Regions from separate parts of the Marinicellulosiphila megalodicopiae genome, predicted to be linked through region 2. Evidence: predicted binding sites of a transcription regulator. Region 2 holds the regulator's gene; the other holds the start of a gene.

Region 1 (5,417 bases), 780 kb from region 2:
TGACTTATGAGAATTCGCCTTCGCTTTTTCAACACTTAACACTGTATTTAATAACAATACACCTTGATTTGCCCAAGCCGTTAAATCACCAGACAATGGAATTTGGACATTCAGATCACTTTCCAACTCTTTAAAAATATTTTTTAAACTAGGCGGAAATTTTACTGCATTAGGCACTGAAAAAGCCAAGCCTTGCGCTTGGCCTTCTCCATGGTAAGGATCCTGACCTAAAATCACGATTTTAGTATTTTCAAAATCCGTTAAATTTAAAGCATGAAATAATTTGGATCTTTCAGGAAATAATGTTTTATTTTTTTGATTATTTAAAAAGTGCTCAATAGGATTTAAAATCGAAATAACAGTTTGTTCACCCAATTGATCCATCCATAACTTTGGAAACAAATCTTTTAAAAACTCACTCATAAATATATTGCACTCTTGAAGTAATTCTAGTTAATAACTCGTAACCAATTGTGCCGCAATGGCTTGCCACTTCATCCACACTGATGTCTTTTCCCCAAAGCTGCACGGTATCGTATAACTTCACATCAATATCGGTGACATCAATAGTAATTAAATCCATTGAAACACGACCAATTAATTCAGCTCGAGTTTGATTCACAAAAACCGGTGTGCCTTGTAAGCAAGTTCTTGGATACCCATCGCCATAACCTATGGCTACCGTAGCAATCTTTGTTGGTTTTGTTGCCGTCCAAATATTTCCATAACCGGTGCTTTCCCCTTTTTCAACCTGTCTAATTGCAATGATAGGTGCAGTCAATTCCATAACAGGTAATAAACCTAAAGATTCAGCACTTTTATTAAGGATTGCAGAGGCACCATACAACGCAATACCAGGGCGAACCCAATCGCAAATAGATTCAGAATAATTAAAAATTCCTGCAGAGTTTGCCATCGAAACAAGGGTACAATCAGAAGGTAACGCTTGCTTTAAACGTTTTATTTGCAAATCTGTAAAAGTATTTTCACTATCATCCGCACAAGAAAAGTGACTCATCACTCCAACCTGTTTTACCCATGAAAGTTTGGTTATACGATCATAACTGATTTGTAATTGATCAATAGGTAAACCCAATCGATGCATACCTGTATCGACTTTTAACCAGATAGTTCGATCACTGATTTGATTAAAAGCTAAATTTTGAGTCAGTTTTTCTAAGTCTTCGATTTGCTCAATATTATGCAAAACTAAAGAACATTTATTTTCTAACGCCACTTTGGTTTGTTTGACATTCAAACAACCCTCAAGTAATAAAATAGGTTTATGTATGCCCGATTGTCTAAGCGCTAATGCTTCATTTAAAGTGGCCACAGCAAATCCATGACAATGTTTTAACTTAGGGGCAAAACTGGTCGCACCGTGTCCATAGGCGTTCGCTTTTACTACGGCCCAAATTTTAGCATCCGGACAATTTTTTTGGATCACGGCTAAATTATGATTAGCCGCCCCCATGTTAATCCGAGCAATCGTGCCACGACTCATTCAGAGTCCTCGCCATAATATCCAGGAGGTAAATCTTCAAAGCGAGTGTATTGACCCAAAAATGAAAGTTTAAAACTGCCTACTTCACCGTTACGGTTTTTACCAATAATCACTTCACCAATGCCTTTGTCTTCAGATTCAGGGTTGTAATATTCATCACGATACAAAAACATAATTAAATCCGCATCCTGCTCGATGGCACCTGACTCACGTAAATCTGAGTTAACAGGACGTTTGTTAGGGCGCTGTTCAACACCACGGTTAAGCTGCGACAAGGCCACAACAGGACATTCAAATTCTTTCGCTATGGCTTTTAAGGAGCGTGAAATTTCAGAAATTTCAGCGGTACGCCCTTCTGTAAACCCTTTAATACTCATCAATTGCAGATAATCGATCATAATTAACGACACTTTGCCGTGTTCACGCACCAATCTTCGAATACGCGAACGCATTTCAGTTGGACTTAACCCAGAAGTGTCATCTAAAAATAATTTTTTGTCTTTTAATAAATTCACTGCAGTAGTCAGTCTTGGCCATTCATCTTCTTCTAATTTACCATCACGAATTCGACCTGCGTTGATACGACCAAGTGAAGACATCATACGCGCCACTAACTGCTCAGATGGCATCTCAAGAGAAAACACAATCGCGCACTCTTCTTCACGTTTCATAATCGCTGCTTCTACTAAGTTTAAAGCAAACGCCGTTTTACCCATTGACGGACGCGCCGCCAAAATAATTAAATCACCGGATTGAAATCCACTGGTGTTTTCATCTAATTTACTAAAACCCGTTGAAAGCCCTGTAATACTTGTGTCCGATTTAAATAATAAATCAATCCGTTTGATTGCAGAATCTAATAACGGGTTAATATTAGTAGGCCCCCCGTCATTAGGACGCTCTTCACCAATTTGAAATACAGTACGCTCCGCATCATCGATTAATGTGCCTGCATCTTTGCCCTCAGGATTAAACGCTTGATCGGTAATTTTGGTACCCGCTGCAATTAATTTACGCTTCACGCTTCGATCAAAAATAATATCGCAATACGCACCAATATTACTTAATGAGGAAACCTGTTCTGCTAAATCATTTAAATATTCCATGCCACCGGCTTCATCTAATTGAGCAGACTGATCTAAAGACTCACCTAGAGTAATCACATCTATAGGCATGGAATTATTAGTAAGCGTCGTCATGTGTTCAAAAATCAAACGGTGCTCTTTTCGATAAAACATCGCTTGAGTTAACGTCTCTGCAACTTTGTCCCAAGATTGATTATCCAGCATCAACGCGCCCAGCACAGATTGCTCAGCTTCTAGTGAAAACGGGTGGGATTTAATGGAAGTATGGGTTCCAACTTCTGACTCGCTCAAAATGTCACCTTAAAAATAGCGCGCTATTTATGTCAATAGTGCAAAAAATATTTAAAAACTCTGACTGCTTTCAATGAAATTGAAAAAAGCAATCAGCCTTAAAAAAGAGAGTTCAACCTGAAAACATTATTTAATCAGGATATATCAACATTTTTATGAACCAATATTTAATAATGCGGCGGTTTAGTATCAATTACTTCGCCTGACATGGATTGATTCAACTGTTTAAACTCTTGATAAAACGAAGCGATTTTATGTTCTAACTTTCTGATTTGTAAATCTTGCTGACTGACCACTTCATTTAACTGATCCAGCGTATCTTCTTGAAACGCCAATTTGGTTTGTAAATCAATGACTGTTTGTTCGATGTTATTCACTATTAACCTCTTAACCGATGCACCTAGGACTTAAAACTTCAAACTAAATTCAAAACACCCCTAATAATAAGGCATACAAAGCCGTGTTCAAAATGAAAAGTGAATTGGTTTTTTTCTCTGATACCCTAGACATTACTAAAAATGTTGGCATTATGTGGGGTTATTGGTTGCAATTCAATTATTAACGCACCCAATGATTATTAGCCAAATTTTCATCACATGTAATACACAAAGATTAAGGTAAATTATGAACATTAAAACCACCCTCATCCGTATCTCGATCAGTGCTATTTTCGCACTACTTACTCCGTTTATAGCCATCAGTGCAGTTAAAGCTTTATTAACAGACGTTATCATCCCTGCGGATATTTTAAGCCCAGCATCTTATGCAATCTGTGCAGTCATTGCATTTGCTGCTTTTATTAGTGCGTTATATACAGCAAAAGCATTAATCGACGAGTCAGAAGAAGACTTTCGAGAAATGGGAACCGTTAAATGGTTCAATGTCAGCAAAGGATTTGGATTTGTCACTCGCGAAAGCGGCGAAGACGTTTTTGTCCACTTTCGTTCAATCAGAGGTCGTGGCCACCGCTCTTTGCAAGAAGGCCAAGCGGTTAAATTTGGCGTTGTAGAAAGCAACAAAGGCTTACAAGCCGAAGACGTCAGCATATTGCGTAAAAGCAGCTAAGTTAAAACAGTTAATAAAAGGCAGCAATCGCTGCCTTTTTTATGCTTATTGAATTCATTGCAAAATCAAATTACAACTTCTCAACCACCTCCCCCCGCCTTTTTTCAATCAAACCCGCCATCTACTCAACAAGCAACAAATTTTTTAGACCGATTTCACGCACAAACTACCTATCCCATAAAAATACTCATTTTAGCTATGCCAAGCTTGTTGAAACCATTAATCAATCCATTATTACATCCTGCTAATACTCCAAAAAGAGTACGATTTTATATAGTGTTAACAAGAGTCAACAAAAAAATAAAAATAAATTGAAAATAATCTAAAGTTTTATATACAGGCGCCGTTAACTTAGATGTAACTAACTCACGACGCAAAATCAACTTAGAAATTTTTGCCTCGTCTAATGGAGTCAATACCATGCCACAAATTATTAATACCAATATCGCGTCATTAACGGCGCAACGTAATTTGGATAAATCACAATCTGCAAACTCAACAGCGTTAGAACGTTTATCATCAGGTTTACGTATTAACTCAGCAAAAGACGACGCAGCCGGTTTAGCCATTTCAACTCGTTTTGAAACCCAAACACGTGGTTTAAACGTAGCCATCCGTAACGCAGGTGACGGTATCTCTCTTGCACAAACGGCAGAAGGTGCATTAGGTTCAATGACCGATTCGCTTCAACGTATACGTGAGTTAGCAGTTCAGTCTGCCAACGCCACTAACTCAGATGGTGACCGAGCAGCACTTCAAGCGGAAGCGGAACAGCTAATCGCGGAAATCTCCCGTGTTGGTGAAGAAACCAACTTCAACGGACAAAAATTATTAGACGGTACATTTGAAGGCGCATTCCAAGTAGGTGCAAATGCTGGTGAACGTATTGAATTCTCTGTTGCTAATATGACTGCTGATACTTTAGGTGTTGGGGAAACTGCAGGTGTATCTGCAGTAGGTACTGATGAATCTTTAGGAAATGGCGACTTAATTATCAACGGTTCAGCAATCGGAGCATCTTCAGCAAACGACGACACTGTATCTTATGATAACGCTGCAGCTTCTAGCATATCTAAAGCAGCTGCAATTAATGCTAAATCTGACGAAACGGGTGTAAAAGCATTAGTAGATAAAAATACTGTTGGTGGTTCAACTATGGTAGCTGAAGCAGCTTCTGGTTCAATTACGCTTAACGGTGTTGAAGTAAATGTTGACACCACAAACGATGCAGCATCATCTCGTGCATCTGTAGTGTCAGCCATTAATGCTGTATCTGAACAAACTGGTGTTATGGCAACTGATACCGAAGATGATGCATTAGGTGTGACTCTAACGGCGTCCGATGGTCGAAACATCACATTAGATTATTCAGGTGATTTGACTGCGGCAAATACTGGTTTAGCAGAAACGACTGCAGGTTCTAAAGCGCAAGTATCTGCTTCACTAGATTCTATTTCTCCAAGTTCCGCTTT
Region 2 (5,417 bases):
GAATTGACATGGGATGATGTGCAAACAATAGATGTCGTTGGTTTAGAAGTAGGCTACAAATTAATTGCGATTGTTGATAAATCTCAAGGAGGACAGCTGCTATCTAGAATTAAAGGAGTGCGTAAAAAGTTTTCTCAAGATGTTGGTTTTTTAATGCCTTCAATCCATATTCGAGACAACTTGGAATTAATGCCCGATCATTACAGAATTACATTAATGGGGGTAACAATCGCGCAAGCTCAAGTGTTCCCTGATAAAGAATTGGCAATCAATCCAGGGCAAGTTTTTGGATCAGTTGACGGCATTGAATCTAAAGATCCTGCATTTGGATTAGATGCGATATGGATTGAAACTAAAGACAAAGAAAAAGCGCAAACATTAGGTTATACCGTTGTTGATTGTTCTACTGTGATTGCTACGCATGTTAACAAAGTTTTACATCAACACAGTTATGAATTACTCGGCCATGAAGATGTTGAGCATTTAATAGAGCAGCTTAAAAAATCCTCACCTAAATTAGCAGAAGAACTGATTCCAAATTGCGTTTCACATAGCTTACTTTTAAAAGTGTTACAAAATTTATTAATTGAAGATGTGCCAATAAAAGATATGCGTTCAATTGCTGAATCCATTACTAATGTTCAACCCCCAACCCAAGATGTAAATGTATTAACATCGGCTGCACGTCAAGGTTTATCACGTTTAATTATCCAAAACATCATTGGAAGTGAAGATGAATTACCTGTTATCACTTTAGAAAAAGATTTGGAACATTTGTTGCTGAAGAGTATGCAACAGTCGGGTAATGACGGGAATTTGGATTCGGTTATGCTCGAACCAATGATGGCTGAAAAATTAAAACAATCTCTTGCTCAAGTAGTACAAAAACAAGAAATTGAAGGTAGGCCATCAGTTTTATTAGTTCCATCAGCAATTAGAATGCTTGTGGTACGATTTTGCCGACATAGCATTGAAAACATCAGTGTATTGTCATTTCAAGAAATACCTGACAATAAAAAAATTACTATTGTTGCAAGTGTTGGCCAATAATTTAATGTTCAAATCATAACAATAATTTGAATAGTGCATGAGGTAGGGTTATGAAAGTTAAACGTTTTTTTGCAAAAAATATGCAAGCGGGCCTGAAAGAAATTTCTCAGATATTAGGCTCTGAAGCGGTTATTTTAAATCATCATAAAGTTGACGGTGGCGTTGAAATAGTAGCGGGAGTCGATGATAATTTAAAGACATCAATAAGCTCAAAACCTATAAAACATGCAGATTTAAAGTTACAGCAACAATCATTAGAGTTGGATGATCCTGCTGAAATAAAAATAAGTGAAACAAATAAAAAGAAATGGGAAAAAAGCGATATTATTAAAAACTTAAAATCAAAAGTAGCGGATGAAAAATCCATTTCAGAATTACTGATGGAATTAAGAGAACAGGCACAACCAGAAATAGATGCTCAAAATGAACAAGATAATCAACTTACACCAATTAAAAAAAGCAAACTTGAAAGTATGATGGAACAAGATCCAAGTTTTGCGATTTCGGCTCGATCCTTACAAAAAAAATTAGCAAGAAATTTTGGAGAGGCACAATCTAAAAAGCCTGATTTAGACGTAAATTATGAAGAATCACAATATAATAGACACAAGAAAACGAATCATGATATCCAACAACAAGAAATTAAAAGCAATCAATCAAACAATCAATCAAACAATCAAATAATCAATCAATCAAAAAAAGAATTGTCTGAATCTATAGAACAGATGTTTGCTAAAAATCAAACTCAACAATCTGATCAATGGATGAAAATGCAATCTGAAATCACAGAATTAAGAAGCAAACTTTCAGATCAACAGAAGCAATTAGAAACTCAAAACAAAAAAAATACAGAAACACAAAAAACAAAACCAAAAGAAAAGCACATTTCAAAATCACATTCTGAGTTTAATTCTAAAACCCATGCATACTGGCATTCTAGTGTGAATGAATTTGGCTTGACAGAGCAATATAGAAATAAAGTTTTAAATGCATTAAAAGATCACTCACAAATTAATTGGACATTAATATCTAAATCGCTAATTAATCAAATGTCATTTTTAAAACAACCTATCTGTACTCAAGGTGGCATTTTTACATTTCTTGGACCAACTGGAGCAGGAAAAACTACCTCTATTGGTAAATTAGCAAGTCAATTTGTCATGGAAAATGGTAAATCCAGTGTCGGTATTATATGTATGGATCACCATCAAATTGGAGCTCAATCTTCTCTAAAATTAATTTCTGATATTTTAGATGTCACATTTTTAAGTGTGTCAAACGACGATTATTTAACAAAAGCACTTGAAAAGTTAAAGGATAAATCTCTGGTATTAATTGATACAGGTGGAAGCGCACTTGCAGTTAATGATTATCTTGAGCAATTTGTATTAATTGAAAATCAAGATCAAATTAAGCATTTAATATGTTTGCCCGCAACCGCATCGCATTTTTCACTCAATCAATATCAAAATTTGATACAAATTTTACCAATACATAGCGCAATCATAACTAAATTGGATGAAAGTATTTGTGCAGGTGCGGCAATGAGCTGTGTCTTAGAACAAAATTTACCAACTAGTTATTTGACGGTTGGACAAAATATTCCAAAAGATATTCATCACGCAAGTGCCAAATTAATATTTAATCTAATTGATGAATACAAACACATTAGCCATATTGCCAATAACGAACTCGTTGGCTAAAAGAGAGTGAAAATGACACAACAAATTTCAAATGTGACCTATACTGATAACCAAACCGCTGTTATGAAAAAGCAGGAGAAACGCTTGAATCGACATCCAGTACAAGTAATTGCCGTCACCGGTGGCAAAGGGGGCGTAGGTAAATCAAACGTTTCAATTAATGTAGCAATTTCACTAGCCCAGCAAGGTAAGCGTGTTGTGTTATTGGATGCAGATCTTGGTTTAGCTAATATCGATGTTTTATTAGGATTAACGGCACATCATACTATTCTTGATGTGTTAGAAGGTCGATGTGATTTGGACGATATTATGATCGAAGGCCCAGAAGGGATTAAAATTATTCCTGCTGCAAGTGGGGCAAAAAAAATGGCTAATTTAACCGAAAAAGAGCATGCCGGTATAGTCCACGCATTTAGCGAAATTGGATATGATATTGATACTTTAATAGTCGATACTGCTGCAGGTATTTCAACTACGGTAGTCAGTTTTGTTTCGGCGGCTCAAGATGTTCTTGTCGTAGTTTGCGATGAACCCACTTCGGTGACTGATGCGTACGCTTTAATTAAATTACTTGCACAAGAAAGTAAAACGCATCACTTTAGAATCCTATGTAATATGGTTCGTACCAGTCATGAAGGACAACAATTATTTAATAAATTATTAAAAGTTACTGAACGTTTTTTAGATGTAACGTTGCAATTTGTAGGTAGCATTCCATTTGATGAGAATGTTAGAAAGTCGGTACAACGTCAGCGAGCAATTCTAGAAGCATATCCTCGCTCTAAAGCATCAGCAGCCTATCGTGAACTTGGTCAAAAAATATTTAATTGGCCGTTACCACAAAATCCTCGTGGAAATTTGGAGTTCTTTGTTGAGCGATTAATTCAAGGGATGGAGTATCGTTAATGACGCTTACAGGGCATTCTACTGGCTATTCTAATGCAGGCAAAATGTATCAAGTGCAAAAGTCGGTATTAAATAATCAACTGTTAGAAGAGCATGCGGTTTTAGTTAAGCGTATTGCTTATCATTTGCTTGCTAAGATGCCTGATTCAGTTCAAGTTGACGACCTAATTCAATCTGGAATGATCGGATTAATTGAAGCGTCAAAGAATTATGATTCGACCAAAGGTGCTTCTTTTGAAACATATGCAGGTATTAGAATTCGTGGTTCAATGATTGATGAAGTGAGGCGCGGGGATTGGATTCCTAGATCTGTTCATCGAAATGGGCGAAAAATAGCTCAAGCAATCAGAGATGTCGAAGCAATGACCGGACGAGATGCCAAAGATCATGAAGTTGCTGAACAATTAGAAATTTCAATCGAACAATACAATGCATTATTGCAAGACTCTCAAAGTGCAAGACTTTTTAGTTTTGAAGACATTCTTTCTGAGCAAGACGGTCCAGGTGAATTAATGATTGAAGGGCATCAGGATGGCCCATTTGAAGGGTTGTCTGATAATTTGAGGCACCAGTCAATCGTAAGTGCAATGCAAGGCCTTCCTCAACGAGAGCAACTCGTTCTGTCCCTATACTATAACGAAGAATTAAACCTTAAAGAAATTGGTGAAGTATTGAGTGTGTCTGAATCAAGAGTCAGTCAATTACATTCACAAGCAGCATGTCGACTTCGCTCTAGACTTCAACAATGGAACGATAACGCGTAAGTGTTTGAAAAAAAATCAAAAAAAATCTGGTGAGTTAGCATTAGCCGTCTATTATCAATTTAAAGGTTTAATAAATCCTAAACCTGTGTTCCAACCGGGAGGTCAAATTGGATAAGAACATGAAAATTCTTGTAGTTGACGATTTTTCAACAATGAGAAGAATTGTAAAAAATTTACTGCGTGATCTTGGTTTTACCAATACTCAAGAAGCTGATGACGGTGCTACCGCTTGGCCTATGCTTGAAAGTGGTAATTTCGACTTTGTTGTAACTGATTGGAATATGCCAAATATGACAGGCATAGAATTGTTACAAAAAATTCGATCAAGCGATCGTTTAAAAACGATGCCAGTTTTAATGGTAACAGCCGAGGCTAAACGCGATCAAATTGTCGCAGCAGCTCAAGCTGGCGTAAATGGGTACGTTGTTAAGCCTTTTACGGCTGCAGCGTTAAAAGAAAAGATCGAAAAGATTTTTGAGCGTGTCGATGCAAGCAAATAATCAAGAAAATATGGAGCCCAATAAAGCCACATTTTCTCAATGTGCAGCGGATATTATGGCTTCAAAATCGGAAGAATTGAAATTGATAGTCGAAGCGGTTGACATTGATCAAGCAGCTAAAGTCTTTCAAGAAATTCAAGCTAAACGAGATCAATCGGTTTATCAAGAAGTTGGAAGGCTGACTAGAGCATTGCATAATGCGATAAGAAATTTTCATATAGATACTAACCCGAACGAACCTTCTAATAATGATTTATCAGATATGGTAGATGCCTCAGATCGTTTAAGTTACGTTGTTGATTTGACTGAAAAAGCAGCCAATAAAACCATGGACTTAGTGGATGAATGCATTCCTATGACAAATCATGCTCGTGATGAATTGACAGTATTGCAAAATGATTGGTCCCGCTTAGGGGAAAAAGATATGACCGCAGAAGAATTTCGTGGATTGTATCGACGTGTTGATGGTTTTTTTAAATCTCAGGATGCCAGTT

The links. Region 2 encodes FliA, which starts transcription of late flagellar genes. Its sites were predicted from a motif close to CTAAAGTTNNNNNNNNNNCNGCCGATA; they were not measured.
Region 1: TYM08_RS13515 (flagellin) is a predicted target of FliA. The motif match lies at 4,268-4,294, and genes of this name have one in related genera.

The regions. Positions count from the first base shown of each region.
Region 1 is NZ_AP023087.1:3,123,298-3,128,714, forward strand. Features, by position in the region: gene ung (uracil-DNA glycosylase) at 1-423, opposite strand, end outside; gene alr (alanine racemase) at 416-1,504, opposite strand; gene dnaB (replicative DNA helicase) at 1,501-2,880, opposite strand; gene TYM08_RS13505 (SlyX family protein) at 3,048-3,257, opposite strand; gene TYM08_RS13510 (cold-shock protein) at 3,505-3,945, shown strand; gene TYM08_RS13515 (flagellin) at 4,366-5,417, shown strand, end outside.
Region 2 is NZ_AP023087.1:2,343,906-2,349,322, reverse strand. Features, by position in the region: gene flhA (flagellar biosynthesis protein FlhA) at 1-1,050, shown strand, start outside; gene TYM08_RS09955 (hypothetical protein) at 1,101-2,753, shown strand; gene TYM08_RS09950 (MinD/ParA family protein) at 2,817-3,659, shown strand; gene TYM08_RS09945 (RNA polymerase sigma factor FliA) at 3,704-4,423, shown strand; gene cheY (chemotaxis response regulator CheY) at 4,543-4,923, shown strand; gene TYM08_RS09935 (protein phosphatase CheZ) at 4,910-5,417, shown strand, end outside.